One region of the Enterobacter dykesii genome, then DNA from elsewhere that is predicted to be linked to it. Evidence: predicted binding sites of a transcription regulator. Region 1 holds the regulator's gene; the other holds the start of a gene.

Evidence for each region. The regulator Fur, encoded in region 1, represses iron uptake genes when iron is present. The targets are predictions, from matches to a motif close to ATAATAATGAGAACNACTATCAA.
Region 2: a site for Fur is predicted at 13,851-13,873, ahead of sodA (superoxide dismutase [Mn]). Genes of this name have one in related genera too.

The regions. Positions count from the first base shown of each region.
Region 1 is NZ_CP126604.1:1,222,740-1,238,348, forward strand. It holds gene nagE (N-acetylglucosamine-specific PTS transporter subunit IIBC) at 1-128, shown strand, start outside; gene glnS (glutamine--tRNA ligase) at 298-1,965, shown strand; gene chiP (chitoporin ChiP) at 2,413-3,810, shown strand; gene chiQ (ChiQ/YbfN family lipoprotein) at 3,858-4,187, shown strand; gene fur (ferric iron uptake transcriptional regulator) at 4,282-4,728, opposite strand; gene fldA (flavodoxin FldA) at 5,019-5,549, opposite strand; gene ybfE (LexA regulated protein) at 5,705-5,992, opposite strand; gene ybfF (esterase) at 6,121-6,894, opposite strand; gene seqA (replication initiation negative regulator SeqA) at 7,078-7,626, shown strand; gene pgm (phosphoglucomutase (alpha-D-glucose-1,6-bisphosphate-dependent)) at 7,651-9,291, shown strand; gene potE (putrescine-ornithine antiporter) at 9,326-10,639, opposite strand; gene speF (ornithine decarboxylase SpeF) at 10,636-12,834, opposite strand; gene speFL (leader peptide SpeFL) at 13,089-13,193, opposite strand; gene kdpE (two-component system response regulator KdpE) at 13,473-14,150, opposite strand; gene kdpD (two-component system sensor histidine kinase KdpD) at 14,147-15,609, opposite strand, start outside.
Region 2 is NZ_CP126604.1:4,454,080-4,469,688, reverse strand. It holds gene F0320_RS21350 (AzlC family ABC transporter permease) at 1-264, opposite strand, end outside; gene F0320_RS21345 (helix-turn-helix domain-containing protein) at 367-915, shown strand; gene F0320_RS21340 (LacI family DNA-binding transcriptional regulator) at 933-1,928, shown strand; gene F0320_RS21335 (alpha-galactosidase) at 2,033-4,156, shown strand; gene F0320_RS21330 (MFS transporter) at 4,201-5,478, shown strand; gene rhaM (L-rhamnose mutarotase) at 5,466-5,780, opposite strand; gene fucO (lactaldehyde reductase) at 5,777-6,925, opposite strand; gene rhaD (rhamnulose-1-phosphate aldolase) at 6,972-7,802, opposite strand; gene rhaA (L-rhamnose isomerase) at 7,839-9,098, opposite strand; gene rhaB (rhamnulokinase) at 9,095-10,564, opposite strand; gene rhaS (HTH-type transcriptional activator RhaS) at 10,865-11,701, shown strand; gene rhaR (HTH-type transcriptional activator RhaR) at 11,775-12,623, shown strand; gene rhaT (L-rhamnose/proton symporter RhaT) at 12,624-13,658, opposite strand; gene sodA (superoxide dismutase [Mn]) at 13,947-14,567, shown strand; gene yiiM (6-hydroxyaminopurine reductase) at 14,639-15,313, shown strand; gene cpxA (envelope stress sensor histidine kinase CpxA) at 15,366-15,609, opposite strand, start outside.

The sequences.
Region 1 (15,609 bases):
CCAACGCGCGCTCCATGATAAGCCCGGTCGTTTGCAGCAACATCGACGACTTCAGTGGCCTGGTCATTCAGGCGAAAGGTCAGGTTGTTGCGGGTCAAACACCGCTGTACGAGATTAAAGGCAAGTAATCGCTCCTGAGTAGAGTCATGCCTTAAGCGGCGGGGGATATCCTCCGCCGCTTTTTTTTGCAGCAAAAGCCCCCAATATTTTCTTCAGAGACGTTTTAAGGGTTGTCACTACGTCCGGCTTATAAGATCATATGCCGTTATACGTTGTTTACGCTTTGAGGAATCCACGATGAGTGAGGCAGAAGCCCGCCCGAGTAACTTTATTCGTCAGATCATCGATGAAGATCTGGCCAGTGGTAAGCACACCACAATTCATACCCGTTTCCCGCCGGAGCCGAACGGCTACCTGCATATCGGGCATGCGAAGTCCATCTGCCTGAACTTTGGCATTGCGCAAGACTACCAGGGACAGTGCAACCTGCGTTTCGATGACACCAACCCAGTAAAAGAAGACATCGAATACGTTGAGTCCATCAAGAACGACGTGCAATGGTTGGGCTTCAACTGGTCTGGCGATATCTGCTACTCCTCTGACTATTTTGATCAGCTGTACGCCTACGCGGTTGAACTGATCAATAAAGGTCTGGCGTACGTTGACGAACTGTCTGCTGATGAAATCCGTGAATATCGCGGTACGCTGACCGCGCCGGGCAAAAACAGCCCGTTCCGCGATCGCAGCGTGGAAGAGAACCTGGCGCTGTTTGAAAAAATGCGTGCCGGTGGCTTCGAAGAAGGCAAAGCGTGCCTGCGTGCCAAAATCGACATGGCGTCTCCGTTCATCGTGATGCGCGATCCGGTGCTGTACCGCATTAAGTTTGCGGAACACCACCAGACCGGCAACAAGTGGTGCATCTACCCGATGTACGACTTTACCCACTGCATCAGCGATGCGCTGGAAGGCATTACGCACTCCCTGTGTACGCTGGAGTTCCAGGACAACCGTCGTCTGTACGACTGGGTGCTGGATAACATCACCATTCCTGTGCATCCACGCCAGTACGAGTTCTCTCGTCTGAATCTGGAATACACCGTGATGTCCAAGCGTAAGCTGAACCTGCTGGTGACCGACAAGCACGTTGAAGGCTGGGATGACCCACGTATGCCGACCATCTCCGGTCTGCGCCGCCGTGGTTACACTGCTGCCTCTATTCGTGAGTTCTGCAAACGCATTGGCGTGACCAAGCAGGACAACACCATCGAGATGGCTTCCCTTGAATCCTGCATTCGCGAAGACCTCAACGAAAACGCCCCGCGCGCGATGGCCGTTATCGACCCGGTGAAACTGGTTATCGAAAACTATCCGCAGGGTGAAAGCGAGCTGGTCTCCATGCCTAACCATCCGAACAAACCGGAAATGGGTAGCCGTGACGTGCCGTTCAGCGGTGAGATCTGGATTGACCGCGCTGACTTCCGCGAAGAAGCCAACAAGCAGTACAAGCGTCTGGTGCTGGGAAAAGAAGTGCGTCTGCGTAATGCCTACGTCATCAAAGCCGAGCGCGTAGAGAAAGATGCGGAAGGGAATATCACCACCATCTTCTGTTCCTATGACGCTGAAACGCTGAGCAAAGATCCGGCGGATGGCCGCAAGGTGAAAGGCGTTATTCACTGGGTGAGCGCTTCCCACGCGCTGCCGGTAGAAATTCGTCTGTACGATCGTCTGTTCAGCGTGCCTAACCCAGGTGCAGCGGAAGACTTCCTGGCGACCATCAACCCGGAATCTCTGGTGATCAAGCAGGGTTATGCGGAGCCTTCTCTGAAAGCCGCTGAAGCGGGCAAAGCGTTCCAGTTCGAACGTGAAGGTTACTTCTGCCTGGACAGCCGTTACAGCACGGCGGAAAAACCGGTATTTAACCGTACCGTAGGTCTGCGTGATACCTGGACGAAGATCGGCGAATAATATTGCTGGTCTGGTCAATGAGAGACAAACGCCGCACTATGCGGCGTTTTTTTATTTAGCGATCAGGGTATTAAGGCAGGACCTAAACAGGCGTCATAAAAATATCAGGTCAATGAGGTGCTACTTATTTTTCAAAAAAAAAGTTCGTGTCATTACGGAAATTAAAAAGGTTATAAAAAAAGGAGAATGTTCCACGTCTAGTCACTGAAATACCTGATAATTCCCCGCCATTTCTCGCCTCCCCATAAATGTTACAAAGCACTACCAATTATGTGCACTTCGTCATAATCCTGACTTTTGTCAGCTAAAAAGCATTGATAATTCGCGTCGCGAAAAATAACCTAAGGACGGTAGTTAATTCGAGGGTATTTAAAGCTACCCCTGACCATTTGGTCTTTTTTATTTACGCCGCTTCAGGCGTTTTAATTCGTCAAAGAGGAATAATCTATGCGTACGTTCAGTGGCAAACGTAGTGCGCTGGCGCTGGCTATTGCCGGTGTGACAGCAATGTCGGGCCTGGTGATGACACCAGAGGCGAAAGCGGCGGGCTTCATCGATGATTCTACCCTCACGGGCGGTATTTATTACTGGCAGCGTGAACGTGACCGTAAAGACGTCACTGAAGATAAATACAAAACCAACCTTTCTCACTCCACCTGGAACGCCAACCTGGACTTCCAGTCAGGCTATGCCGCAGATATGTTCGGTCTGGATATTGCTGCGTTCACCGCGATTGAAATGGCGGAAAACGGCGACAGCGCCCACCCGAACGAAATTGCCTTCTCCTCCAGTAATAAAGCCTATAAAGAAGACTGGTCCGGGGATAAGAGCGGCATCAGCCTTTACAAAGCCGCCGCAAAATTTAAATACGGTCCGGTTTGGGCGCGCGGTGGTTATATTCAGCCAACCGGTCAGACTCTGTTAGCACCGCACTGGAGCTTTATGCCGGGTACCTATCAGGGTGCAGAAGCCGGGGCGAACTTTGACTACGGTGATGCGGGTGCGTTGAGCTTCTCCTACATGTGGACCAACGAGTACAAAGCACCGTGGCACATCGAAATGGACAAGTTCTACCAGAACGATAAAAAAACCAAAGTCGATTACCTGCACTCGTTGGGCGCGAAGTACGACTTCAAAAACGATCTGGTGCTGGAAGCGGCATTTGGTCAGGCGCAGGGCTATATCGATCAGTACTTTGCCAAGGCCAGCTATAAATTCGATGTCGCGGGTAGCCCGCTGAGCACCAGCTACCAGTTCTACGGTACGCGCGACAAAGTCAGCAACGGTGGCGTCAACGATATTTATGACGGCACCGCGTGGCTGCAGGCGTTAACCTTCGGCTACAAGGTCGGTCAGGTTGATTTGCGTCTGGAAGGTACATGGGTGAAGGCGGAAGGGCAGCAGGGCTACTTCCTGCAGCGTATGACCCCGACCTACGCCTCATCCAACGGTCGTCTTGATATCTGGTGGGATAACCGCTCAGACTTCAACGCCGACGGCGAGAAAGCGGTCTTCTTTGGCGCAATGTATGACCTGAAAAACTGGAACCTGCCTGGCTGGGCGGTGGGCGCTTCTTACGCTTACGCCTGGGACGCAAAACCTGCCGATATGGCCACGCCGGATGCATACTACGATCCCAACTATCGCCTGAAAGAGTCTGCGTACAGCCTCGATGCTATCTATACCCTGCAGGATGGCCGCGCGAAAGGCACAATGTTCAAACTGCACTTCACTCAGTATGACAACCACTCAGATATCCCGAGCTATGCAGGCGGTTACGGCAACATCTTCCAGGATGAGCGTGACGTGAAATTCATGGTTATCGCCCCATTCACCATCTTCTGATGAACGCCCCGGCGGGCCGAGTCCCGCCGGTATGGAGACTGCATATGATGAAAAAAATCGTAATCGTCGCGTTGCTGGCATCAGGGCTGGTGGCGTGTGCTCAGAGTGAGGCGCCGAAAGAGGACTCCCGTCTGAAGGAGGCCTATAGCGCCTGTATAAATACTGCGGAAGGATCGCCGGAGAAAATTCAAGCCTGTCAGAGCGTGCTGAACGTGCTGAAGAAAGAGAAAGCGCACGAGCAGTTCGCGACGCAGGAGAACGTCCGCGTAATGGATTACCAGGCCTGTATCCAGGCGCGTAAAACCGGTAACGATCAGGAAGTTGCGAAGCGTTGCGACCAGATTTGGAAAGAAATACGAAGCAATAACAGTAACTAATTCGCTGTTATCATGCCCGGTGGCGCTGCGCTTACCGGGCTTTTTTCAGGCAAAAAAAAGCCAACCTTGCGGCTGGCTCAGAGTATGAATCTTATTATTTCGCGTCGTGCGCGTGGTCGTCTTCGCGGCAGTCGCCTTCAGCGCAGTGACCGTAAAGGTACAGGCTGTGGTTCGTCAGGCGGATGCCATGACGCGCCGCGATTTCACGCTGGCGCGCTTCGATGGAATCATCGCTGAATTCAATGACCTTGCCGCAATCGAGGCAGATCAGGTGATCGTGGTGCTGCTGCTGGGTCAGTTCGAAAACGGATTTACCGCCTTCGAAATTATGACGGGTAACAATGCCCGCGTCATCAAACTGGTTCAGCACGCGATAGACGGTAGCCAGCCCAATCTCTTCACCCATGTCGATAAGACGTTTATAAAGGTCTTCCGCACTGACATGGTGATTGTCTGGACCCTGAAGCACTTCAAGGATTTTTAACCGAGGAAGCGTAACTTTCAGGCCAGCCTTCTTTAATGCGGTATTGTTGTCAGTCATGCGGAATCTGTCCTGTTGCTAAACGATTCACTTCTGTGGGAAGTGACAGAAAATGCACCCGGGATAATGCGTCTCATTATAGAACTGCCATGGCTAAATGAAAACTGCAAGTCTCAGGCAAAATATGCTTATAAAAACGTGGTATCACCAACAAACTTGCTCAATGGAAAACCACGTTTTATCAGGGAGACATTGTACAGGTCTGGGCGAAAAAGTTAAAAGATTGTAGCGATTAATTTAATCGGTTTGACCTGGGGCATGGGCGCAACCGCAGTTGCGCCGCGATAAAATCAGGCGTTCAGAATATCATCCAGGTGCAGTTCTTCACGGATCTGCTTCACCCATTTCTCAACGCGCTCTGCTGTGAGCTCTGGCTGACGGTCTTCGTCAATGGCCAGACCTACGAAGTGATCGTCATCAGCCAGGCCTTTGGACGCTTCAAAGTGGTAACCGGCGGTCGGCCAGTGGCCTACGATCACTGCACCGTTCGGCTCAATGATATCGCGGATGGTACCCAGCGCGTCACAGAAGTATTCGGCGTAGTCTTCCTGGTCACCACAACCGAACAGCGCGACCAGCTTACCGTTGAAGTCCACTTCTTCCAGCGTCGGGAAGAAATCATCCCAGTCGCACTGGGCTTCACCGTAGTACCAGGTTGGGATACCCAGCAGCAGAATGTCATAGCCTTCCAGATCTTCTTTGCTGCTCTTGGCGATGTCATGCACATCAGCAACGTCTTTACCGAGCTGTTTTTGAATGTTTTTTGCGATATTTTCGGTATTGCCGGTATCACTGCCAAAGAAAATGCCGATGATTGCCATGAGTAAAATAACCTCTTGAAACTTAATAGTATGGTGGCGCAATTCGGCCACGGATAAGGGCAATAATAGCAGAACTGGCAACCCTGCGGAAACAGCTATCGCGCAGGACTGCACTCTGTGCTACATGAAAAGGGCGTTAAAGGGGATTTTCAGACTTATGCCTGGCTGCGTAACGTCTCAAGCTGGACGAGCAACATCTCTTCAATGAGCTCGCTGCGGCTGATATTACGCGCGTCAGCCAGCTCGTTCAGCGCATCGACGGCGTCGGCGTTAAGCTTCAGTTCGACACGCTTAAGCCCACGATTTTTATCGCGTTTAAGCTGGTTGCGTTTATTGATACGCAGCTGTTCATCGCGCGAGAGCGGATTCGTTTTCGGTCGTCCCGGTCGACGCTCATTCGCGAACAGATCTAGTGTCGTACGGTCCGTTTGTTCTTTGGCCATGATTCTGAGACTTCGGGGGAAATACGCCGCCCTGCTAATGCCTGGGCGATAAGCGCGCCATCATACATCACCGAAAACGGCACGCCAACGACTGGAAGCCCGCAGCCTTCCAGTCGCTTTCTTTTTAATCAATTTGCAGTATCAGCGAGATAGCGGCGAATGGCGCGCAGCACAGCATCCGGTTTTTCCGCATGCACCCAGTGCCCGGCACCGGCAATCACGTGGGCGCGTGCCTGCGGGAATTGGGCCAGCAGCGTGTCGCGGTACGCGTCGGTTACGTAAGGCGAGTTTCCGCCGCGAATAAAAAGGGTAGGGTGTGGCCAGGCGGGGACGGTTTCCCAGCCCACGATGTTATTGTATTGATCCCAGAGCACCGGCACGTTAAAACGCCATTGTCCGTCAACAAACGACTTCAGCAAGAACTGGACGACGCCTTCTTCATCAAGATGCTCACGCATGACGGCGGCTGCCTGTTGGCGCGTCGCGACACCCGCTTCTGTGACCGCATTAATGGCGGCAAAAATCTCGTCGTGACGGCGAACGTCATAATCCACAGGCGCGACGTCAATCACCACCAGACCGTCAATACGCTCCGGGGCCAGTGCCGTCAGGGCCATCACCGCTTTGCCACCCATTGAATGCCCGATGAGGGTCACCTTTTGCAGGTCGTGGGCATCCAGCGTATCCAATAGATCCTGCGCCATTGCCGCGTAGGTCATCTCGTCGAAACGCCCGGAAAGACCGTGATTGCGCATATCGACCTGTAAAATATCGTGGTCGGTAACCAGATCGCGCGCCAGCACGCCCAGGTTATCCAGACTGCCAAAAAGCCCGTGAACCAGTACGATGGGAGAATTATTGTTCGGCGATTGTGCAGTTTGCGCTCGGGTATTCAATTTCATGGCAAAGTTCTTTTTTTACGTATGTCAGGTTAGGGTATCATGTTGACCATTCTGCCGCCCGGCTGCAAGGTTCCAGTTTAATCTGACTTTTGCTGCCAACCTGGTTTGACGCTATCCGCTGTTGGGATTTGACCTTATAATCCCAATGACTTGTATTCAGATAAGATATCGCACTGGATTAAGATGAAAACAATCGAAGTTGATGACGAACTCTATCAGTATATTGCCAGCCAGACGCGGCATATCGGGGAGAGCGCGTCCGACATTTTACGGCGCATGCTTAAAATTTCCGCCGCTTCACAGCCTGCTACCCCAGTCACCAAAGATGTCGTGTCTCAGCCGAGCGTAGTTGCGCAAGCAAAACCTGCCGTGACGCCGGCAAAAGATAAAGTGCGCGCGATGCGCGAGCTGCTGCTCTCCGATGAATACGCGGAGCAGAAAAAGGCGGTTAACCGCTTTATGCTGGTGCTATCTACACTTTACTCACTGGATAACAAAGCGTTTGCTGAAGCGACCGAGTCGCTGCACGGTCGTACTCGCGTCTATTTCGCGGGCGACGAACAGACGCTGCTGCAAAATGGCAACCAAACCAAACCTAAACATGTCCCTGGCACCCCGTACTGGGTGATCACCAATACCAATACGGGCCGCAAGTGCAGCATGATTGAACACATCATGCAGTCCATGCAGTTCCCGGCGGAATTGATTGAAAAGGTTTGCGGTACAATTTAACCCTTGCATCAGAAGGACCCGGTAATGGCAAATCACAGCCGTGCAGGCCAACCTGCACAACAAAGCGATTTGATTAACGTCGCTCAGCTGACCGCGCAGTATTACGTGCTGAAACCGGTCGTGGGCAACGCAGAACACGCAGTGAAGTTTGGTACATCTGGTCACCGCGGCAGCGCGGCGCGCCACAGCTTTAACGAACCGCACATTCTGGCCATTGCTCAGGCCATTGCGGAAGAGCGCGCTAAAAACGGCGTTACCGGTCCGTGCTACGTGGGGAAAGATACCCATGCCCTGTCTGAACCGGCGTTCATCTCTGTTGTGGAAGTGCTGGCGGCAAACGGTGTCGATGTGATTGTTCAGGAGAACAACGGCTTCACCCCAACGCCTGCGATCTCTAACGCCATCCTGGTGCACAACAAAAAAGGTGGCGCGCTGGCTGACGGTATCGTTATCACGCCATCCCACAACCCGCCGGAAGACGGCGGTATCAAATACAACCCGCCTAACGGTGGCCCGGCTGACACCAACGTCACCAAAGTGGTGGAAGATCGTGCGAACGCCTTGCTGGCGGATGGTCTGAAAGGCGTGAAGCGCATTTCTCTGGATGCTGCCATGGCGTCCGGTCACGTGAAAGAGCAGGATCTGGTTCAGCCGTTCGTGGAAGGGCTGGCGGATATCGTCGATATGGCGGCCATCCAGAAAGCCGGCCTGAAGCTGGGCGTGGATCCGCTGGGCGGCTCCGGTATCGAATACTGGAAACGTATCGCCGAGCATTACAAGCTGGATCTGACCATCGTGAACGATCACGTCGATCAGACCTTCCGCTTTATGCACCTCGACAAAGACGGCGCGATCCGTATGGACTGCTCCTCCGAGTGCGCGATGGCGGGCCTGCTGGCGCTGCGTGACAAATTCGATCTGGCGTTTGCTAACGATCCGGATTATGACCGTCACGGTATCGTCACCCCTGCCGGCCTGATGAACCCGAACCACTATCTGGCGGTTGCGATTAACTACCTGTTCCAGCACCGTCCGCAGTGGGGCAAAGAGGTGGCTGTCGGTAAAACGCTGGTTTCCTCCGCGATGATCGACCGCGTGGTCGAGGCTTTGGGCCGCAAGCTGGTGGAAGTGCCGGTGGGCTTCAAATGGTTCGTTGACGGTCTGCACGACGGCAGCTTCGGCTTCGGCGGTGAAGAGAGCGCGGGCGCATCTTTCCTGCGTTTCGACGGCACGCCATGGTCAACCGATAAAGACGGCATCATCATGTGCCTGCTGGCGGCGGAGATCACCGCGGTCACCGGTAAGAACCCGCAGGAACATTACAACGACCTGGCGGCACGCTTTGGTGCACCAAGCTATAACCGTATTCAGGCTAGCGCGACGTCAGCCCAGAAAGCGGCCCTGTCCAGGCTCTCTCCGGAGATGGTCAGCGCAAGTACCCTGGCAGGCGATCCTATCACCGCGCGTCTGACGGCGGCACCGGGCAACGGCGCATCCATTGGTGGTCTGAAAGTGATGACCGACAATGGCTGGTTCGCCGCGCGTCCGTCCGGTACGGAAGATGCGTATAAAATCTATTGCGAAAGCTTCCTCGGCGCTGAGCACCGTCAGCAGATTGAGAAAGAAGCGGTAGAGATTGTCAGCGAAGTGCTGAAAAACGCGTAAGAATGAAAAAAGGGAGCCGAATGGCTCCCTTTTTTTAACTATGCTTATTCTTCAATTCAAATCTCGGCGATACCAGACCGTACAGCGTCCAGCCCATAAAGGTCACCATCGCGCCATACAGCATCGCTTCCTGGCCGGATGAGTAGAGCGCGTAGAAGCTGTAGATTGCCCCAATCAGCGCCACGATATTGGCCGCACGCGCTTTGCGTGGATCCACCTTCGCCACCTTCTGAATGATCACCAGCGCTGCCATCGACAGGATATACGGAATGATGTTCGTCACCACCGCCAGGTTGACCAGCACGTTGAACTGGCTGTTCAGCGACGGGCTAATGGTCATCAGCGACAATCCGCTCTGGAAGATAACAATCGCCAGCATGCCCTGCACCGGCGCATCCGCTTTGGTCACGCGGGAGAAGATTTTTGGGAAGTAACCTTCATCAGCCGAGGATTTAAACACCTGTGCGATGGTGAACTGCCAGCCGAGGAGTGAACCGCAGCAGGACATGACCATCAGACCCATGATTACTTTCCCGACTTCCGGGGTGAACATCTGCGCGAAGGCCAGCCCGAACGGCGCCGTGGAGTTGGCCAGATCCATGTTTGGCACAATCCCGGCAATCACGTTAGTCGAGACGATATAGATCACCGCCGCGCCCAGCGTGCCGCCGAGGACCGCAATCGGCACGTTCTTTTCTGGATTCTCTACCACTTCCGCGTTCGCGCAGGCGGATTCCAGACCCAGGAAGGCCCAGAGCGTCATGGCGATAGAAGAACCGACTGCGGTAAAGAACGGCACGTGGTGCGGGTTCCAGGAATTGGCGTAGAGTGTCGGGCTAAACCAGAACCAGCCGATGATACACAGGCCGACAACCGGGATAATCACGCCCCAGACGGTGATGCTGGAGAGCTGTCCGGTGATACGCGCGCCGCCAAAGTTAGCCACGGTGCAGATCCACAGCACGCCGATGGTCGCCAGCCCAATTTGCACCGGGCTGAGCGTCGCGCCAAACAGCTCCGTACCGTAACCCACGGCGGAGATGGCAATCGCCACGTTAGCGATCAGCAGCGACACGCCGTAGGTATAGTTGGCCATAAAGTTGCCCGACTTGCCAAAAGCGTATTCGGCATAGCCGCCCATGCCGCCTGACTTACGGCTGAACATTCCGCACTTGGCAAACGCCCACGCCAGCGCCATTGAACCGACTGCCGTCACCAGCCAGGAGATGATAGAGATGGTGCCCACCTCTGCCAGTTTGGTAGGCAGCATGATAATCCCGGAGCCCATCATGTTCACCATGGTGAGGATGGTCAGCTGCACCACGCCCATCTTATTGGACTTACTCATAGTTTCTCTCCTTTCAGCAGCGCGGGCTGAGCGGCGGGTTGTCTGATGACGTTACAGCGAACCTGTTTGCGACCCTCGCACTCCTCGACGTACACACCCTGCAGCTCCGGCGCGAAGCCCGGCAGCAGATTGATGCCTTCTTCCAGCGCGGCAAAGTAGCGCAGCACGGAACCGCCCCAGACTTCCCCTGGAACCACGCACAGTACCCCCGGTGGATAAGGAAGGGCGCCTTCGGCGGCGATGCGGCCTTCCGCGTCGCGCAGTGAGACCAGCTCAACCTCACCGCGCAGATAGGCGTAGTTCGCGTCCTGCGGGTTCATCATCACGCGCGGGAAGTGAGACTTGCGGAACATCTCTTTCTGCAGCTGTTTCACGTTGTGGCGGGCGTACAGGTCATGCATCTCCTGGCAGATCTGGCGCAGGGTGTAATCCGCGTAACGTTCCGGATGCTGTTTGTAGAGAGATGGCAGGACGTCTTTCAGCGGAACATCGCTCTCGAGCAGTTTTTCGAAGCGCACCAGCTGCGCCACCAGCTGCTGCAGTTTTCCCATATCTTCCGCAGGCGTGAGCAGGAACAGGATCGAGTTGAGATCGCATTTTTCCGGCACGATGCCGTTTTCACGCAGGAAGTTGGCGAGGATAGTTGCGGGCACGCCGAAGTCGTCATACTCCCCGGTGCGGGCGTTAATACCCGGCGTGGTCAGCAGGAGCTTGCACGGGTCGATAAAATACTGATGCTCAGCGTAACCTTCAAAAGCGTGCCAGTTTTCACCCGGTACAAAGTGGAAGAAGCGCAGATCGGTCGCAATTTCCGCCGTGTCCCAGCTTTCCCACGGACGGCCATCCACCGTCTCCGGCACGAAGGGGCGCAGATACCGGCAGTTCTCCAGAATCAGCTTGCGCGCTTCGATACCGTTCACCACGCAGTCCATCCACATGTTGCGGCCGATCTGGCCTTCATGCATGCGGGCGTTAATGTCCAGCGCGGCGAACAGCGGATAAAACGGGCTGGTGGAGGCGTGCATCATAAAGGCATTGTTCAGCCGCTTATGCGGGACATAGCGCTGTTGCCCTTTGATGTGGCTGTCTTTCTTATGGATTTGCGAGGTCTGCGAGAAGCCGGCCTGCTGTTTATGCACGGACTGGGTGACCAGGATCCCCGGATCGTTTTCGTTCAGCTCCAGCAGCAGCGGAGAGCAGTCGGCCATCATCGGAATAAACTGCTCGTAACCCACCCAGGCGGAGTCAAACAGGATGTAATCACAGAGGTGCCCAATCTTATCCACCACCTGACGGGCGTTATAGATGGTGCCATCGTAGGTGCCCAGCTGGATCACCGCCAGACGGAACGGACGCGCATCGCGTGCACGGCCAGGCGCCACCTCTGCCACCAGCTCGCGCAGATAACTTTCTTCAAAGCAGTGGGCGTCAATTCCGCCAATAAAGCCGTACGGGTTGCGCGCAGTTTCCAGATAGACCGGCGTTGCGCCAGCCTGGAGGAGGGCACCGTGATGGTTAGATTTGTGGTTGTTACGGTCAAACAGCACCAGGTCACCCGGGGTGAGCAGGGCGTTAAGCACCACTTTGTTGGATGACGAGGTGCCATTCAGCACGAAGTAGGTCTTATCGGCATTAAAGACCTTTGCCGCATGCTGCTGGGCGATGCACGGCGCGCCTTCGTGGATCAGCAGATCGCCCATCGCCACGTCGGCGTTACACAGGTCGGAGCGAAAAAGCGTCTCACCAAAGAAATCGACAAACTGATTACCGGCAGGATGACGGCGGAAGAACTGGCCACCCTGATGCCCCGGGCAGTCAAACGCGCTGTTGCCCTGCTTCACATAGTCGACAAGGGCGCGGAAAAACGGCGGGCGCAGCTGGGTTTCATACTTCTGGGCTGCCGCTTCCAGCTGGCGTCCATAAAATTCGTTGCTGGTGTCTGAATACTCAAATACGCCGTGAATGCGCGATAAATAGTCTGCCGGAATGAATTCCTCTTTGTGCGTCGCGACAAAAACAGGAATGCCAAAACCAGTGGCTTCTATTTCGTCCAGGATACCGCTGGTAATATCCGTGACCGCCAGAACAATGGCGGCAACATCAATATAATCAGAGGCGCGGACATCTACCAGTTCACGCTGGGTAGTAAAGCAATCCGGACATGCACGGCTGGCTGCGATTTTTAAACTTTTCATCTTTCTCTCTTTATTTTAGGTAATAAGCGTCCCTCGATTTCTTGCAAGAAAGAAATCGATAATTTTCCGGAAAAAAAGCAAAGGGTGACCGCTGATTAAAATCAGTAAATTGCTTTTTTGATGATTGAAATTCAGTCCGCCCGGTGCGGGTGAGTCTGAATTAAAATGAATGAGCGCACGAGTTCACAGGCAATAGCCTGTAAAATAAGGTTTTTCAGGATAACCTGTAAGCGAGTGCGCCAGAAGTCGAAGGACTACCGGGCATTAAAGAGATGAAAGTCAAAGCAGTTTCGGTGGGCAAACATCATGATATGTGTTGTCCGCCTTATATGGGGCATTAAGCGATTGTTGTTTTCCATGTTTCATTTTCCTTTCAGTAATTGAAAGCATGGTCATTTTATCCAGGAAAAGGCGATTAACCGTGAGGTAGATCACCGTTAACCGATCAAATCAGAAATAAATATTCGTTTTAGATGAATATCGCAGATCAAAATTCTGGTTTGTTGGTGTTACGTTAATAGAATGTGTTAACAATGTTTTAAATGAGCAAAAATAACCCGTAAAAATAATGTATGAATTATTTGCGAAATATTGCCTGAGGTATTTCGATTTTATTTAAAAATAAAATGAATAGTTATTCAAAGCATAAACCGATAACCGATACCGGTTTCAGTTAATAAATGGCGAGGGCGAGCGGGGTCAACTTCGAGTTTCTGACGAAGATGTCCCATATATATGCGTAAATAATGACTATGTTCCACCGCGTTGGGCCCCCACACCTGGCTTAACAGCTGGCGTTGGGTGAGAACCTTGCCGTGGTTGTTGAGCAGAACGGCGAGCAGGCGAAATTCTATTGGCGTCAGATGGATTTCTTCTTCACCGCGCACAATACGCCGCGCGGCCAGGTCAACCCGGATATCACCAAACGCGTAGGTTGGATCGGCAGGCGTGGTGGCGCTGTGGCGACGCAGCGCCACGCGAAGGCGAGCCTGTAGTTCGCCGATACCAAAAGGTTTAATCAGATAGTCATCCGCCCCGGCATCCAGCGCCGCGATTTTATCCGTCTCTTCCGTACGAGCGGAGAGCACGAGGATCGGCATCTGGCTCCACTGGCGGACTTCCCGGATAAAATCGATGCCGTCGCCGTCCGGGAGTCCAAGATCGAGGATCACCAGGTCCGGCTTGCGGGTGGCGGCTTCAATTAAACCCCGTTGAAGCGTACCCGCATCATGAACGCGCAGACCGTCCCCTTCCAGCGCAGCGCGCAGAAAACGGCTAATGGCGATCTCATCTTCAACAATCAGAACGTTGATCACAAATCCTCTGGTAATTCATTAAGTTCTGGCGGGGTTTCAAGAGGAAGTGTAACACAAAACCGCGTGCCGCCTTCGGGACGATTCTCGGCGGAGATGGACCCACCGTGGACGTCAATGATTGCCTGGCAAATCGCCAGCCCCAGCCCCACGCCCGGAATGGCCGACTCCTTATTGCCGCGTGCGAATTTTTCGAAAATAGCCAGCTCCTGCCCGGCGGGAATGCCGGGTCCGGTATCCCAGACGTCAAGGCGAAGCGTGCCGTCGTCCACCGTCGCATCCACGCCAATTTGCGCGCTGGCGCCCGCATATTTGCCGGCATTCTCCAGCAGGTTGATCAGCACCCGTTCAAACAGCGGACCATCGACATGAATTAAGGTCAGGGGCTCGGGCATGTTCAGCGCGATATGTCGCCCACCCAGACCGGGTTCGAGCATCTTCAGGGCGCTGCCCACCACCTCTTCAAGCGTGAGCCACTCTTTTTTGAGGTTAAAACCGCCTGACTGGATACGCGCCATATCGAGCAGGTTATTCACCAGACGCGTGGTATTCAGCACGTGCTGGCGGATCTCGCTGGCCTGAAGCGCGTGTTTAGAGCCTTCCGCCGCCAGGTCCAGCGTCAGGATTTCTGACTGACCAAACAGGACGGTGAGCGGGGTTCGCAGATCGTGAGACAGCGCCGCCAGCAGCGAGTTACGAATGCTTTCACGCTCGCTCGCCAGCCGGGCCTGTTCTTCGCTGGCGGTGAGGGCCAGCCGCTCCAGCGCGCTGGCAACCAGCAGCGTAAAGGTCTCCAGCAGCCGCTGCTGTTCGGGGATCATCAGCTGGCGCAGGTTTGAGGGCTCAACAATCACCAGCCCCTGATTTTTATCGGCGCTGCGCAGGGGCAGAATTTGATAGGGCACGCCGGGCAGGGTGTCGGTCCCTGCACCTGCAGGTAACCCTTTATCAAAGCTCCAGCGCGCGATGGCTTCGTCCCAGGGCGTCATGCCTGTGGCGGACGTCAGCGGGCGCAGCTTGCCGTGTTCGTCCGGGAGCAAAATCAGGTTGCTGGCATGAAACGTCGAGCGAATAAACTGCTCGCTGGTCTGCACGATATCCAGCGGCGTGCGTCCCACCGCCAGCGATTTCGACATCTCATAGAGATGGCGCGTGCGCTGCTCGCGATAGCGGGCAATACGCGCCTGGTAGCGCACGCCCGCCGTCAGATTCCCGATCACCAGCCCGACGGTGAGCATCACGGCAAAGGTGAGGATGTACTGTACATCCGAGACGGCGAGCGTCCCGCGGGGGGCAATAAAGAACAGATCGAAGCTGATGACGTTGATCACCGTCGCCAGGACCGACGGCCAGCGCCCGTAAAAGAGCGCCACCACCACTACGCCAAGAAGATAAATCATTACCAGGTTGGCGGCGTCGAAGGCGATCAGCCACTGGCTGGCAATCACCGTAATCAGGGCGC
Region 2 (15,609 bases), 1.3 Mb from region 1:
GCCAAACGGCACGTGCCGCGCGTTGACCAGCAACCCCGCGGCTGCGGCCGCCAGCGGGTTACCGCCGCTTGCCACGATGCCAATAAACATAAATTCTGACGCGCCCGCGAGTACGGTAATGGAGAGTACAAACGGTACCCAGACCGGGAAACCGTAGGCCATCGCCAGGGAGCCGTATGACATCCCGACCACGCCGACCGCGAGGCAGACCAGGATGATTGCTTTTATGGTGTCGCCTTTCAGGCAAGAGAGATGATGCTTCATACAATTTTAGCCATATCGAACGTGTATCCATTATAATGAACGCAACGAAACTGATTTTCAAGCCGAACGATTCGTTCGTTTTATAGAACAAGAGGCCGTTATATGACGCAGCCAATCAGCCTGATCGCAAAAAGTCTGGTGCGGGAACGCCTGCGAACCGGGCTTTCACTGGCGGAAATTGCCCGCCGTGCCGGGATCGCTAAATCCACCCTTTCCCAGCTGGAGTCCGGCAACGGTAACCCTAGCCTGGAAACGCTGTGGTCGCTGTGCGTGGCGCTGGATATACCTTTCGCCCGCTTGCTTGAGCCGCAGTTGCCGACCACGCAGGTGATTCGCCGTGGTGAAGGGACGAAAGTGGTTGCCGGACAGGCCAATTATGAAGCCATTTTGCTGGCGGCATGCCCTCCCGGCGCGCGCCGCGATGTCTATCTTCTGATGACCCAGCCGGGCGCAGACCGTATTTCCCAGCCGCATCCGCCGGGCTCGGTTGAGCATATTATTGTGACGCAGGGGCGGGCTCTGGTCGGCCTGCTCGAGGCGGCAGAAGAACTCGGCGCAGGAGATTACATTTGTTATCCCGCCGACCAGCCGCATATCTTCAAGGCCCTGGAGCCAGACACTTACGCGCTGCTGGTGGCGGAACAAAACTAACGAAGATAAGGAAAATCATGTCGCTTAAAGCCATTGCCAAAGAACTGGGGCTCTCTGTTACCACCGTCAGCCGCGCCCTCAACGGATATGACGACGTTTCTGACGAGACGCGCGCTCGCGTTGAAGCGGAAGCCCAGCGACGCGGCTATCGGCCTAACACCTTCGCCCGTCGCCTGAAGATGGGCAAAATTGACGCCGTCGGGCTGGTGTTTCCCGTACATCCTGTTCCGCTTAATAACAGCGTATTTATGGACATGGTCGGCGAAATTAGCCACGAACTGGCGCGACATGAGATCGACTTATTGCTCATCGCCGACGACGATCTGGCGGATAAGCACAGCTATATGCGCATGGTGCAAAGCCGCCGCGTGGACGCGCTGATTGTGGCCCACACGCTGGATCGCGATCCGCGACTTGAGCAGCTGCAGGCGGCCGGATTCCCCTTCCTGGCGCTTGGGCGCAGCCAGCTCCCGCAGCCGTACGCATGGTTCGACTTCGACAACTATGCCGGTACGTACAATGCTACCCGCTGGCTGATCGGGAAAGGCCATCAGCGCATTGCCCTACTGGGCGAAAGCAACAATCAGGCATTCATCACCCAGCGTCGTCAGGGCTATCTGGACGCGTTGCGGGAAGCCGGGCTTTCCAGCGAATGGCTGCGCGCGATGCCGCCTTCGCGCCGCGTGGGGTATGCCACCACGAAAGAACTGCTTGCCCTGCCGCAGCCGCCCACTGCCATCATCACCGACTGTAACACCCACGGCGACGGCGCGGCGATGGCGCTGGCGCAGCTGGGGCGTTTATCCGGGGACAACGCCGTCTCGCTGGTGGTCTATGATGGCCTGCCGCAGGACAGCATCGTCGATATTGACGTGGCGTCGGTGATCCAGTCCACCCGCCAGGGCGTCGGGAAACAGATTGCCGATATGGTGCGCCAGCTGATTAACGGCGACGATATTGAACAGCTTCAGGTGCTCTGGCAGCCCGAATTCTCTCCCGGCCAGACGGCCTGAATCTCTCCATTTTCTAAAGTCGATCACAAAACCGAAACGTTTTGGTTTGTATCCGAAACGTTTCGGATCAACACTCAGATCATCCCGATGACAGGAGATATCTGATGCAAGATTCCGTTTTACGACTTGAAAGCAATACGGTAGACGTGGTGATCAAAACCCATCCGTTCGCCGAAATTCTCTACTGGGGGCCGCACCTTCAGCACTTTTCGCCGCAGGATGTTGCTACGCTCGCGCGTCCCGTTGCCAACGGCAGGCTTGACGTCGACTCCCCGGTCACGCTGATGGCCGAGCTGGGGCATGGCCTGTTTGGCTCGCCTGGCATTGAGGGGCATCGCCAGGGGCTGGACGGTTCCCCGGTGTTCAAAACCACGCAGGTGCAGCAGGGCGTTAACACCCTGACGATTACCGCCGAAGATGAATGCGCGGGACTGCGCCTGACCAGCGAGCTGACGCTGGATGCCAGCGGCGTGCTGGTGGTTCGTCACGGTTTAACGAACCTGAAAGCGATCCCCTGGCAGGTAGACCGTTTTGCCGTCACGCTGCCGGTGGCCGAGCGCGCGCAGGAGGTAATGGCCTTCCACGGTCGCTGGATCAGGGAGTTTCAGCCGCACCGCGTAAAGCTTGAACATGACAGCTTCGTGATTGAAAACCGTCGGGGTAAAACCTCCCACGAGCACTTCCCGGCGCTGATTGCCGGTACGCCGTCGTTCAGCGAAATGCAGGGCGACGTCTGGGGCGTGCATCTGGGCTGGAGCGGTAATCACCGCCTGCGCGCGGAAGCGAAAACCGACGGTCGTCGCTATCTCCAGGCCGAAGCGCTCTACCTGCCGGGTGAAATGGTGGTTGAGGAGGGCGATACGCTCTGGACGCCGCGCCTGTATGCCAGCTACTCCACGCAGGGCCTGAACGGCATGAGCCAGCCGTTCCACCGCTACCTGCGCAATAACGTCATCCGCTTCCCGGAAAACAAACCGCGCCCGGTGCACCTCAATACTTGGGAAGGGATCTACTTCAACCACGATCCGGAGTACATCAAGCGCATGGCCGACGAGGCTGCCGCGCTGGGCGTGGAGCGCTTCATCATCGATGACGGCTGGTTCAAAGGCCGCAATGACGACTATGCCGCGCTGGGCGACTGGTATCTCGACGAGAAAAAATACCCGAATGGCCTGACGCCGGTGATCGACCACGTCAAACGGCTGGGCATGGAGTTTGGCATCTGGGTTGAGCCGGAGATGATCAACCCGGATTCAGATTTGTACCGCGCACATCCTGACTGGGTACTGGCGCTGCCGGGCTATCCCCAGGCGACCGGGCGACACCAGCTGGTCCTCAATCTCAACATCCCTGAGGCCTTTGATTACCTGGTGGAGCGCATGAGCTGGCTGCTGGGCGAACATGCGGTCGACTACGTGAAGTGGGACATGAACCGCGAGCTGGTGCAGCCTGGACACAACGGTAAAGCCGCCGCCGACGCCCAGACCCGCCAGTTTTACCGCCTGCTGGACGTGCTGGGCGAGCGCTTCCCGCATATTGAGTTTGAATCCTGCTCCTCCGGCGGCGGTCGCATTGATTATGAGGTACTGACCCGCAGCCACCGTTTCTGGGCGTCCGACAACAACGACGCGCTGGAGCGCAGCACCATCCAGCGCGGCATGAGCTACTTCTTCCCGCCGGAGGTGATGGGCGCGCATATCGGTCATCATCAATGCCACGCCACCTTCCGCCAGCATAGCATCCAGTTTCGCGGGCTAACGGCCCTGTTTGGCCATATGGGGCTGGAGCTGGATCCGCTCACCGTGGACGAACAGGAGCGCGAAGGCTATCGCCATTACGCCGCGCTGCACAAGCAGTGGCGCGACGTCATTCATCACGGCACCCAGTGGCGAATTGATATGCCGGACGCCACCACGCTGGCGCAGGGGATTGTGAGCGAAGACAAGACGCAGGGGCTGTTTATGGTCAGCCAGCTCGCGATGCCGGACTACAGCCTGATGATGCCGCTGCGCATGGCGGGGCTGGAGGCCAGCGCGCGGTACCGCGTCACGCTGCTCGATCACCCGAATATTCAGATTACGGGCGAGGGAGGGCACACCATGCGCAAGCTACCGGCATGGATGGAAACGCCGCAAACGGTGAGCGGCGAGTGGCTGATGCAGGCGGGCATTGCGCTGCCGATTCTGGATCCGGAAACCGCCATTCTGATTGGCGTTGAACGCGTGTAAGGGTGATGGGCCGGGCAGCCGGCCCTCCGTTGAGGATAAAAATAATGAACACAACAACCTGTACCCACAAAGACAACCCTAACTTCTGGATCTTTGGGCTGTTCTTCTTTCTCTACTTCTTCATCATGGCCACCTGCTTTCCGTTCCTGCCGATTTGGCTGTCGGACATCATCGGCCTGAATAAAACCCATACCGGGATTGTCTTCTCCTGCATCTCGCTGTCGGCTATCGCCTTCCAGCCGGTGCTTGGCGTGATCTCGGACAAGCTGGGGCTGAAAAAACACCTGCTGTGGATCATCTCCGTGCTGCTGTTCCTGTTTGCCCCTTTCTTCCTCTACGTCTTTGCGCCGTTGCTGAAAGCCAACATCTGGCTGGGCGCGCTGAGCGGTGGCCTGTATATCGGCTTTGTCTTTTCGGCGGGCTCGGGGGCAATTGAGGCCTACATTGAACGCGTGAGCCGTAACAGTTTCTTTGAATACGGTAAGGCGCGCATGTTTGGCTGCCTCGGCTGGGGGCTATGCGCCTCCACGGGCGGGATCCTGTTTGGCATCGATCCGTCATATGTTTTCTGGATGGGGTCTGCGGCGGCGCTGCTGTTGATGCTGTTGCTGGTGGTCGCGAAGCCAAAACCCAACCAGACGGCGCAGGTGATGAATGCGCTGGGTGCCAACCAGCCGCAGATCACTGCGAAAACGGTCTTTAGCCTGTTCCGTCAGCGCAGGATGTGGATGTTTATTCTGTACGTGATTGGCGTAGCCTGCGTCTACGACGTATTTGACCAGCAGTTTGCCACTTTCTTCAAAACGTTCTTCGCCACGCCGCAGGAAGGTACTCGCGCCTTTGGTTTCGCTACCACGGCGGGGGAAATCTGCAACGCGATCATCATGTTTTGTTCGCCGTGGATCATTAACCGCATCGGCGCGAAAAACACGCTGCTGATCGCCGGGGTGATTATGGCGACGCGCATTATCGGCTCATCGTTCGCCACCACAGCCGTGGAGGTGATTGCCCTGAAGATGCTGCACGCGCTGGAGGTGCCGTTCCTGCTGGTGGGGGCATTCAAGTACATCACCGGGGTGTTTGATACCCGACTGTCAGCGACTATCTATCTGATCGGCTTCCAGTTCGCCAAGCAGTCGGCGGCCATTTTCCTCTCCGCTTTTGCCGGGAATATGTATGACCGGATCGGCTTCCAGGAGACGTATCTGATGCTGGGCTGTTTCGTGCTGGCGATTACGGTAGTGTCGGCGTTTACGCTGAGCAGCAGGCAGGAGATAGCCGCTGCCGCGGGTGCGGCAGCGTTAACCGGTCAGTCCAGGTAAAACACCTCTTCCAGCCCGGTACTCACCGGGCTGTTGTCCGGGTTCGACGGCATTACATCCCGCATGTGTTTCCACCAGCGCTGGCAGACGTCAGTACTCGCGACCGCGTTCCAGCGCTCCTCCGAATCAATCTCCACGATGGCAAAGAGCAGGCTGCGTTCTCTGTCGAGATAGATAGCGTAGCGGTGCGCACCGTGGTCTTTCAGTACCGCTTCCAGCTCGGGCCAGATGGGGTTGTGGCGACGCGCGTACTCCTTATGCGCGTCCGGGTTAACCTGCATAACAAAGGCTTTGCGGATCATAATGCCTCCAGATACAGCTCGCGAACCTCGTTGCGGCTGGCGGTGCGCGGATTGCATGGCGCGCACGGGTCGGCGAGAGCTTTATCCAGCCAGCCTTCAATATCGGCTTTGGTCACGCCGAGCTGGCTGAAGCCGGAAGGGATGCCGACGCGAGCGCTCAGGTCGCGAATCGCCTGAATGGCGGACATGCTGGCGGCTTCAACGCTCATGCCGCGAGTATCGATGCCCATCGCCTGCGCCACGCGGGCGAAGCGGGCAACTGCGTTCGGGCGGTTAAAGCTTTCAACGATCGGCAGCAGGATGGCGTTGCACACGCCGTGCGGCAGGTTGTGCGTCGCGCCCGGCTGGTGCGCCAGGGCATGCACAAGGCCGAGACCCGCACTGTTAAACGCCATGCCCGCCAGATACTGACCAAACGCCATCTGCTCGCGCGCCTCAAGATTATGACCGTCTTCGACCGCTTCCGGCAGCCAGAGGTTGATCAGGCGGATTGCCTCCAGCGCGTTGGCATCGGTCAGCGGGTGCGCGCCAACGGACACGTAGGCTTCTATGGCGTGGGTTAACGCGTCCATCCCCGTTGCGGCGGTCACGGAGGCGGGAATATCCAGCATGACGCTGGCATCGTCCACGGCGATGTCCGGGATGATGTTCGGGTCAATAATCACCTCTTTCACCTGGCGCGCGGAATCAATAATTACCGCATTGCTGGTCATCTCCGCCGCCGTGCCTGCGGTGGTGTTGATCGCCACCAGCGGCACGCCCGCGTTTTTCACCTTGCCGACGCCGGCATAATCGGTGGACGGACCGGGGTTGGCGGTGAGGATTTTAATCGCCTTGGCGGTATCAATCGGGCTGCCGCCGCCGAAGGCGATCACGTAATCACACTCCGCGTCCCGGTATGCCGCAAATCCTTTTTGCACCAGCGCTTCCGTCGGGTTCGGGAACACCTCGTCGAACAGGTGATACGACATCTGATGGGCGTCAAGCGCGGCAAAAAGGCTGTCGAGCAGGCCCAGCTTTACCAGCTGGCCGTCGGTGACAATCAGCGCTTTTCCCCACTGCTTGTTCGCCACCAGGTTAACCATATCGCCAATAGCGCCGGCGCCGTGAAGGCTGATTTTTGGAAGTGCCAACATAAAGCTCATGATAATTCTCCTTAACTATCGCCCGTACCGTCCGGTCAGCGAGGGTTTATGCATAGATTTCCAGCGCTGACCGTAGCGGGGTCACGCCGAAGCGCTTGCCGAGCGCAATAAGCTCTTCGCGGGTAATGGTCTGCTTCATTCCTCCCATGGAATAAACCTTCACCAGCACTTCAGCCGATTTCTCGGCGGTGTCGATCAGACCGAAAGTTTCATCCAGCGTCGGACCGCTGCCGAACACGCCGTGGAACGGCCACAGCACCAGCGAATGTTTTTGCATATCTCTGGCGGTTGCCTGGCCAATTTCGTCGGTACCCGGCACCATCCACGGCAGAATGCCCACGCCATCCGGGAACACCACCAGACACTCGGTGCTGCCTTCCCACAGCTTGCGGGTGATGAAATCGGCGCTGTTTTCCAGCACATAGGTCAGGGCGATCAGGTTGGTGGCGTGGCAGTGCATGATCGCGCGATCTTTGCCGTTAGTCGCCCTGATGCGCTCGCAGTGGGAGAGAAAGTGCGCCGGCAGTTCAGACGTGGGTACCGCCTCATCGGTCAGACCCCACAGAATGTGGTAGCCCGCACCGTCGCTATCCACTTTCACCACGCCGAGGTTGGCCTGTGGATCAAGCTGAACGTTGCGGAAGAACTTGCCGGAACCGGTAACGATAAACGGCGTGTTGGCCAGCATCGGCATGGGCTGGCTCAGGGCAATATAGCGTGGCTTCTGGTGAAAATCCCCGCTGTAAGGCGCGATATCCGCGTCGTCCAGACGCAGCGTCAGGTTGCCGCCGTTGCGCTCGTCCCAGCCTTTCAGCCAGGCGTCGGAGGTGGCTTTGATCATGCCCTGGACGAACCAGGAGTGGGTGATAGTCTGCATAGTCTTTATTTTCCAGTTATCGCGGTGAGGGCAAAATTACACGCGCTTGCTCAACACGTTTTTCTCGTACGCGCGCACGTTTTCCAGCCACTGGCTGCCTGCCGGAGCGTCGTTACGCTGGCAGTACATCTCCCAAACGGCCTGCCACGGCAGGGATTTCTGCTCTTCCAGCAGCGCCAGGCGCGCGGTGTAGTCGCCGTTTTCTTCCAGCTGTTTCAGCACTGCGGTTGGCTCCAGCAGCGCGCGCAGCAGGGCTTTTTTCATATTGCGGGTGCCAATAACCCACGCCGCGATGCGGTTGATGGAGGCATCGAAGAAGTCGAGGCCAATGTGCACGCGGTCGAACAGGTCGTGACGGATAATTTCGCTGGCAATCGCCTGGGTTTCGTCATCCAGCAGCACCACGTGGTCGCTGTCCCAGCGCACCGGGCGGCTGACGTGCAGCAGCAGGCGCGGCACGTAGAGCATGGCAGCGGAGATTTTGTCGGAGATCGCCTCGGTCGGATGGAAGTGACCGGCATCCAGGCACAGCGCGGTCTGGCGGCTGGTGGCGTACCCCATGTAGAACTCGTTCGAGCCGACGGTGTAGCTTTCGGCGCCAATGCCGAACAGCTTGCTCTCCACGGCGTCGATGTGGTGCGCCGGGTCCAGCTTCTCGCTGATGGCCTCATCCAGCGCGGCCAGCAGGCGCTGACGCGGGGCCAGGCGGTCGACGGTGATGTCTTTCATGCCGTCCGGGATCCAGATGTTCATTACTGACGGCGTGCCGAGCTGCTCGCCGAAATACGCCGAAACGCGGCGGCTGGCCTTCACGTGGTCGATCCAGAACTGGCGGATTTTGTCGTTGGCGTGCGCGAGGGTAAAACCGTCGGCGCTCAGCGGGTGCGAGAAGCAGGACGGGTTAAAGTCCAGACCAAGCTTGTTGGTTTTCGCCCACGCCACCCAGTTTTTAAAGTGTTCCGGTTTGATCTCGTTACGCGCTACCGGTGCGTCGGACTCCAGATAAATCGCATGCAGGTTCAGGCGTTTTGGCCCCGGGATCAGGCTCAGCGCCAGCTCCAGGTCTGCACGCAGTTCGGTGGCGTTGCGCGCTTTGCCCGGGTAGTTACCCGTCGCCTGAATACCCCCCGTCAGAGAACCGCCCGGGTTCTCGAAGCCGGCGACGTCATCACCCTGCCAGCAATGCATAGACACTGGCAGACGGTCGAGCTGGCGCAGCGCCGTTTCGACATCCACGCCGACGGCGGCGAAACGCTGTTTAGCCAGCTCCCAGGCTTGTTCTAATTGAGTGGTCATGCGCAAAGCTCCTTAGTCAGTCGTTTTTGCTGAAACTGCGCCCGGTAGCGGGCTATTTCATGGCAGGGATTGGGGGTGAAGGTTGTCAGGCGGGTATTCGCGGTGACCACCGAACGGAATTCATCGACATCAGAAAGTTCGTCCAGGGTCATCAGCTGAATACCGATGTTGCCGAGCGTCGAAGCCTCCACCGGCCCCGCCACCACGGTGATGCCGCAGGCATCGGCGCAGATCTGGTTCAGCAGTTGGTTCTGGCAGCCTCCGCCCACGATATGCAACTGGCTGAACGGTGCGCCTCGCAGGTCGACCAGCTCGCTCAGTACATCCGCGTAGAGAAGGGCGAGGCTGTCAAAAATACAGCGCGCCAGCTCGGCAGGACGGGAAGGCACCGGCTGCCCGGCTTCGAAACAGGCGGACTGGATTTCGACGCTCATATGCACCGGGTTAATAAAGCGGTCGTCGTTCGGGTTAATCAGGAACGTACAGGCCTTCAGCTTTTCGGTTTCTGCGATAAGCGCGGGCAGGTCGGTAATGTGCTGCTCTTTCAGCATTCGCTGGAGCAGCCACAGGCCCATGATGTTCTTCAGAACGCGGTAGCGCCCTTCGGCACCGCCTTCGTTAGTGATGTTGGCCGCCATCGCGGCGTCGCTGGTGTACGGCGTTTTGCTCTCAAAACCCATCAGCGACCAGGTGCCGGACGAGAGGTAGGCCGCGTCTTTACTGGCCAGCGGGGATGCAATTACTGCGCTGGCGGTATCGTGACTGGCGACGGCAACGACGGGGATTTCATTCCCCTGCGGGCAAATCCACCGACCTATCACATTTCCGGGGTGCGTTGGCGTGCCGAACCAGGAGGGCGAGGCGCCCGTCCAGGTCAGCAGGGTTTCATCCCAGCTATCGGTGTTGATGTTGACCAGCTGCGTGGTGGTGGCGTTGGTGTATTCCCAGTTCATGTTGCCGGTCAGCCGATAGCTTAAGTAGTCCGGAATGAGTAACGCGTGCGTCACCTTTTTGACCAGCTCCGGCTGCTGCTCAACCAGCGCGCGCAGCTGAAACAGCGTGTTAAACGGCAGAAACTGAATACCGCTGCGGCCATAGATGTTGTCCATGCCAAGCTGTGCGATGGCGTGTGCCATCAGCCCGTCGGTGCGACTGTCGCGATACGAGACGGGCAGGCCGACGCGTTCGCCGCGGCTGTCGAGCAGAACGTAGTCCACGCCCCAGGTATCGATGCCGATGCTGTCGATGCGAATGCCGTCATTGCAGACGTTGTTTAGCCCGGTGCGGATCTCCGCTTCCAGGGCATCAATATCCCAGGTATCAAAACCGTCCTGTTTTTGCAGGCAGTTGGCGAAACGGTGCATTTCGCGAAGCGTAAGCGTGCGCCGATCGCAGTCCCAGGTGGCGAGCATTACGCGGCCGCTGGATGCGCCTAAATCGACAGCCACACAATGGCGAAAAGTCATGGTCAGGTCCCTTCTTAAGTCATTGGTGCTGAGTGTAAAAAAGGGACGAAAAGACCACCTTCTCGTCACTGACAGCACGAATCTCGCGCTGGCAAGAAAGCAAAGATGATCGTGAGGAAGTTCACAATTTCCTGTTATGGCAGGGTTTTCGGGCAATGTGACGCTGACCGCATTTCCCGATTTTTCCGTCTGTTTCTTGAAAAACTGACGGCTTTTGCGCCGTTTGCTGTCAAAAATTTAAGGTGAGTGCGGAAGGCCTTAATTACTATTCGAGAACTTTCCTCATTGGTGGGGGCCGTTATGACCGTATTGCACAGCGTCGATTTTTTCCCGTCGGGAACGTCTCCGGTTGCGATAGAGCCCCGGCTCCCGCAGGCTGCGTTTCCTGAACATCATCATGATTTTCATGAAATTGTGATTGTCGAGCATGGAACGGGTATTCATGTCTTCAACGGCCAGCCCTACACCATCAGCGGCGGTATGGTGTGCTTCGTGCGCGATCACGACAGGCATTTGTATGAACATACCGACAACCTGTGCCTGACCAACGTGCTCTATCGTTCGCCGGACGCGTTCCAGTTTCTGTCGGGGTTGAACAAGCTACTGCCCCAGGAGCAGGATGGACACTACCCGTCTCACTGGCGGGTCAATCAGTCCACGTTGCAGCAGGTGCGCCAGCTGGTGAATCAACTGGAGCAGAGCGAGGGCGGGCAGGAGACGTATGCTATTGCCTCCCGAGAGCTGCTGTTTATGCAACTGCTGGTGCTGCTGCGTCGCAGCAGCCTTGTGGAAGGGCTGGAAAATAACGACGCGCGCCTGAACCATCTGATGGCCTGGCTGGAAGATCATTTCACCGAGGATGTCTGCTGGGAGACGCTGGCGGATGATTTTTCACTGTCCCTGCGCACCCTGCATCGCCAGCTTAAGCAGCACACCGGGCTGACGCCGCAGCGCTACCTTAACCGTCTGCGCCTGATCAAAGCGCGTCATCTTTTACGTCACACCGACGAAAGCGTCACGGATATTGCCTACTGCTGTGGTTTTAGCGACAGCAATCACTTTTCAACGCTGTTTCGCCGGGAATTTAGCTGGTCGCCGCGCGATATCCGTCAGGGAAAGGATGCTTCACTCCAGTAACGCGAATGCAATCACCGTTTTATTGCCGCAAAAAGGCTAATAATATCCGGTTATTCACCGTAGAGGTGGTGGTGTGGCCGCTCAGTTAATTCTTCGCAAAGATGATTTTTTTGCCTCCGCGAGTCAGGCCGTCGCGGTGGCCGACCGCTACCCGCAAAATGTCTTTGCCGAGCATACCCACGAGTTTTGCGAGCTGGTGCTGGTATGGCGCGGCAACGGCTTACACATCCTCAACGACCGGCCTTACCGCATCACGCGTGGCGATCTGTTTTACATCCGCGCCGAAGACAAACACGCTTACGCCTCGGTTAACGATCTGGTGTTGCAGAACGTTATCTACTGCCCGGACAGGCTTAAACTGAATGTCGACTGGCCGGCCCATATCCCCGGTTTTCTCAATGCCAGAGGCGAACCCCACTGGCGCTTAAGCAGCAACGGCATGACTCAGGTGCGCCAGACGATCGCCCAGCTGGAGCAGGAGAGTCAGAAGCACGATCCCGTGGCAAATCCGATGGCGGAACTGCTGTTCGCCCAGCTGGTGATGACCCTCAAACGTCATCGTTACGCGACCGATAACCCCTCCGCAACCGTCCAGGAAGCGCTGCTGGACAAGCTGATTGCCCGGCTTGCGGGCAGCCTGAACAAAAGTTTCGTGCTGGAAACGTTTTGCGAGCAGGAGCAGTGCAGCGAGCGCGCGCTGCGCCAGCAGTTCCGCACCCAGACGGGGATGACGGTGAACCACTACCTGCGCCAGCTGCGCATCTGCCACGCCCAGTACCTGTTGCAGCATACCGAGCTGATGGTCAGTGAAGTGGCGATGCGCAGCGGATTTGAGGACAGTAATTACTTTTCGGTGGTGTTTAACCGCGAGGTGGGGATGACGCCGGTTCAGTGGCGTCATCGCAGTCGAAAGGCAGCGTAATCAGTTCGCCATGCCGAGGCCCACGATATTGGCCGCGATAATAATCACCACGCAGCCCAGGCTCAGCACGCCCACCGGACGACGCCCGGCGTTATTCCACTCCTTCAGTACCAGCCCAACCAGTCCGCCACACAGCACGTAGAAGCTCATGTGCAGCATCCAGCTTATGTAATCGTACTGCGGTGGAATGCTGGCGTGGCCCCAGGCGTAGAAAAAGAACTGCAGATACCACATGAGGCCGCCCAGCATCGATAGCAGCACATTGGTGATGATTAAGGATTTTGCCAGTGAGAAATCGGCTTTTACCGACAAATCCTTCACTTTTGCCAGACGAATGAAGCAGAAGCCGAGGTTTACCAACGCGCCGCCGCCCATGATCACCACGTAGCTTGGCAGCGCCACGTACAGCGGGTCGACGCCCAGCGCGGCGGCCGCTTCGTGCATGGGTTTTGCGGCGTTCATGGCGAACGACATGCCCGCCGAGAAGATGCCGCACATCACTGCCAGCAGCAGCCCCTTCTTCAGGTTAAAGTCTTCGGCTTTGATGCCCATCTTGCGCTCTTTCAACTGCCCCGCGCGGGTGACGATACCCACGCCTATCACCGCGACAAGCACGCCAAGCAGCGTCATTTGCCCGCCTTTGGTGTTGAGCAACACGTCGACATTGCCGTTAAGAATGGGCGTCATCAGCGTGCCGACGATGAGCGTAATGCCAATTGCGATACCAATACCCATCGACATCCCGAGGTAGCGCATGGTCAGGCCGTAATTGATGTTGCCGATGCCCCACATCGCACCGAACAGAAACACCGGCAGCAGGGTGGAGGCACTGAAGGAAGTAAAGTAGCCCCAGAAATCCGGAAGCAGAATGGCGCTAATGGTCCACGGCAAAATCAGCCAGGACACGGTACCGCCAACTGACCACATGGTTTCCCACGACCACCCTTTCACCTTTTTAAACGGGGCATAGAAACAGGCTGCGCTGGCCGCGCCTATCAAATGCCAGAAGATACCCATCGTAATCGCATGATTCATTTTTACGTCCTCATCGTTTTTATAGCCGGTGGCTTCCCCCCGGCTTGATGAGTGTAAAAATTAAGCAGTTCAGGAACCTTCAGACGGTTGCCGCAATTTTGTTTTGGATGGCAATCAGCACGTTAACCGGGTGAGCAGACTCACAATTTTGTGATAAGGCAAAAAACAAATAACCTTATAAAAACTACGGCATTGATAATCATTTTCAATATCATTTAATTAACTATAATGAACCAACTGCTTACGCGGCATTAACAGCTGTGCCGCCCGACAATAATGGAGAGGATTATGAGTTATACACTGCCATCCCTGCCGTATGCCTACGACGCACTGGAACCGCATTTCGACAAGCAGACGATGGAAATCCATCACACTAAACACCACCAGACCTATGTGAACAATGCGAACGCCGCGCTGGAAAGCCTGCCAGAGTTCGCTAACCTGTCTGCTGAAGAGCTGATCACCAAGCTGGACCAGCTGCCAGCGGACAAGAAAACCGTTCTGCGTAACAACGCTGGCGGCCACGCTAACCACAGCCTGTTCTGGAAAGGCCTTAAGACCGGTACCACCCTGCAGGGCGACCTGAAAGCGGCTATCGAGCGCGACTTCGGCTCCGTTGACAACTTCAAAGCGGAATTCGAAAAAGCCGCTGCAACCCGTTTCGGCTCTGGCTGGGCGTGGCTGGTTCTGAAAGGCGACAAGCTGGCGGTAGTGTCTACTGCTAACCAGGACTCCCCGCTGATGGGTGAAGCAATTTCTGGCGCATCCGGCTTTCCAATCCTGGGTCTGGACGTGTGGGAACACGCTTACTACCTGAAATTCCAGAACCGTCGCCCGGACTACATCAAAGCGTTCTGGGACGTGGTGAACTGGGACGAAGCAGCAGCGCGTTTCGCCGCTAAAAAATAAGGTTGCATTGACGCCTGTGAGAAGCGAGTCTTATGACTCGCTTTTTTTGTATCTGCGTAATGGAGGCAGCAATGCATTATCCGGTGAACGTGTTTACAGGCAAGGTAAGGGAGTACGACGGCAGCCGCCCGAGTGCCATCGCCAAAATTCAGGTCGACGGTGAGCTGACGTTAACCGACCTCGGGCTTGCGGGTGACGAGCAGGCCGAAAAGAAAATCCACGGCGGGCCCGAGCGCGCGCTGTGCCACTACCCGCGTGAACACTATCAGCACTGGAAAACCGAGTTTCCCGAGCAGGCGGATCTCTTCGTCGCCCCCGCGTTTGGCGAAAATCTTTCCACCGAAGGGCTCACCGAAAAGAACGTGTTTATCGGTGATATCTACCGCTGGGGCGATGCCCTGATTCAGGTGACGCAGCCACGCTCGCCGTGCTTTAAGCTCAACTACCACTTCGGTATTCAGGATATGTCGGCCCAGCTGCAAAAAGCGGGTAAAACCGGCTGGCTGTATCGCGTGGTGCTGGCTGGGCAGGTTTCAGCGGACGCACCGCTTGAACTGGCGTCGCGCCTGAGCGATGTGTCCGTTTATGACGCCTGCGCCATTGCCTGGCATACGCCGTTTGACGACGAGCAGTATCACCGCCTGCTGTCGGCGGCGGGGCTATCAACCAGCTGGACAAGAACGATGCAGAAACGGCGTTTAAGCAATAAGATCGAGGATAATTCGCGGAGATTGTGGGGGAAATAGTCTTCCAGGAAAGTAGGCCGGGTAAGGCGAAGCCGCCACCCGGCACTAAAAGCTACGAACGCTTATACAACGGTAGCCACAGCGTTAACCGTAGTCCACCCAGCGGACTGTCATCGGCTTTCACCCAGCCGCGGTGCTGCTGCATGGCGGTTTCAACAATCGCCAGCCCCAGCCCCGTACCGCCCGATTCCCGGTCGCGCGCTTCGTCGGTACGGTAGAACGGACGGAAAATCTGCTCGCGGTCTTCCGGGCTCACGCCAGGACCGTCGTCATCGACAATGACGGTAATCCCGTCT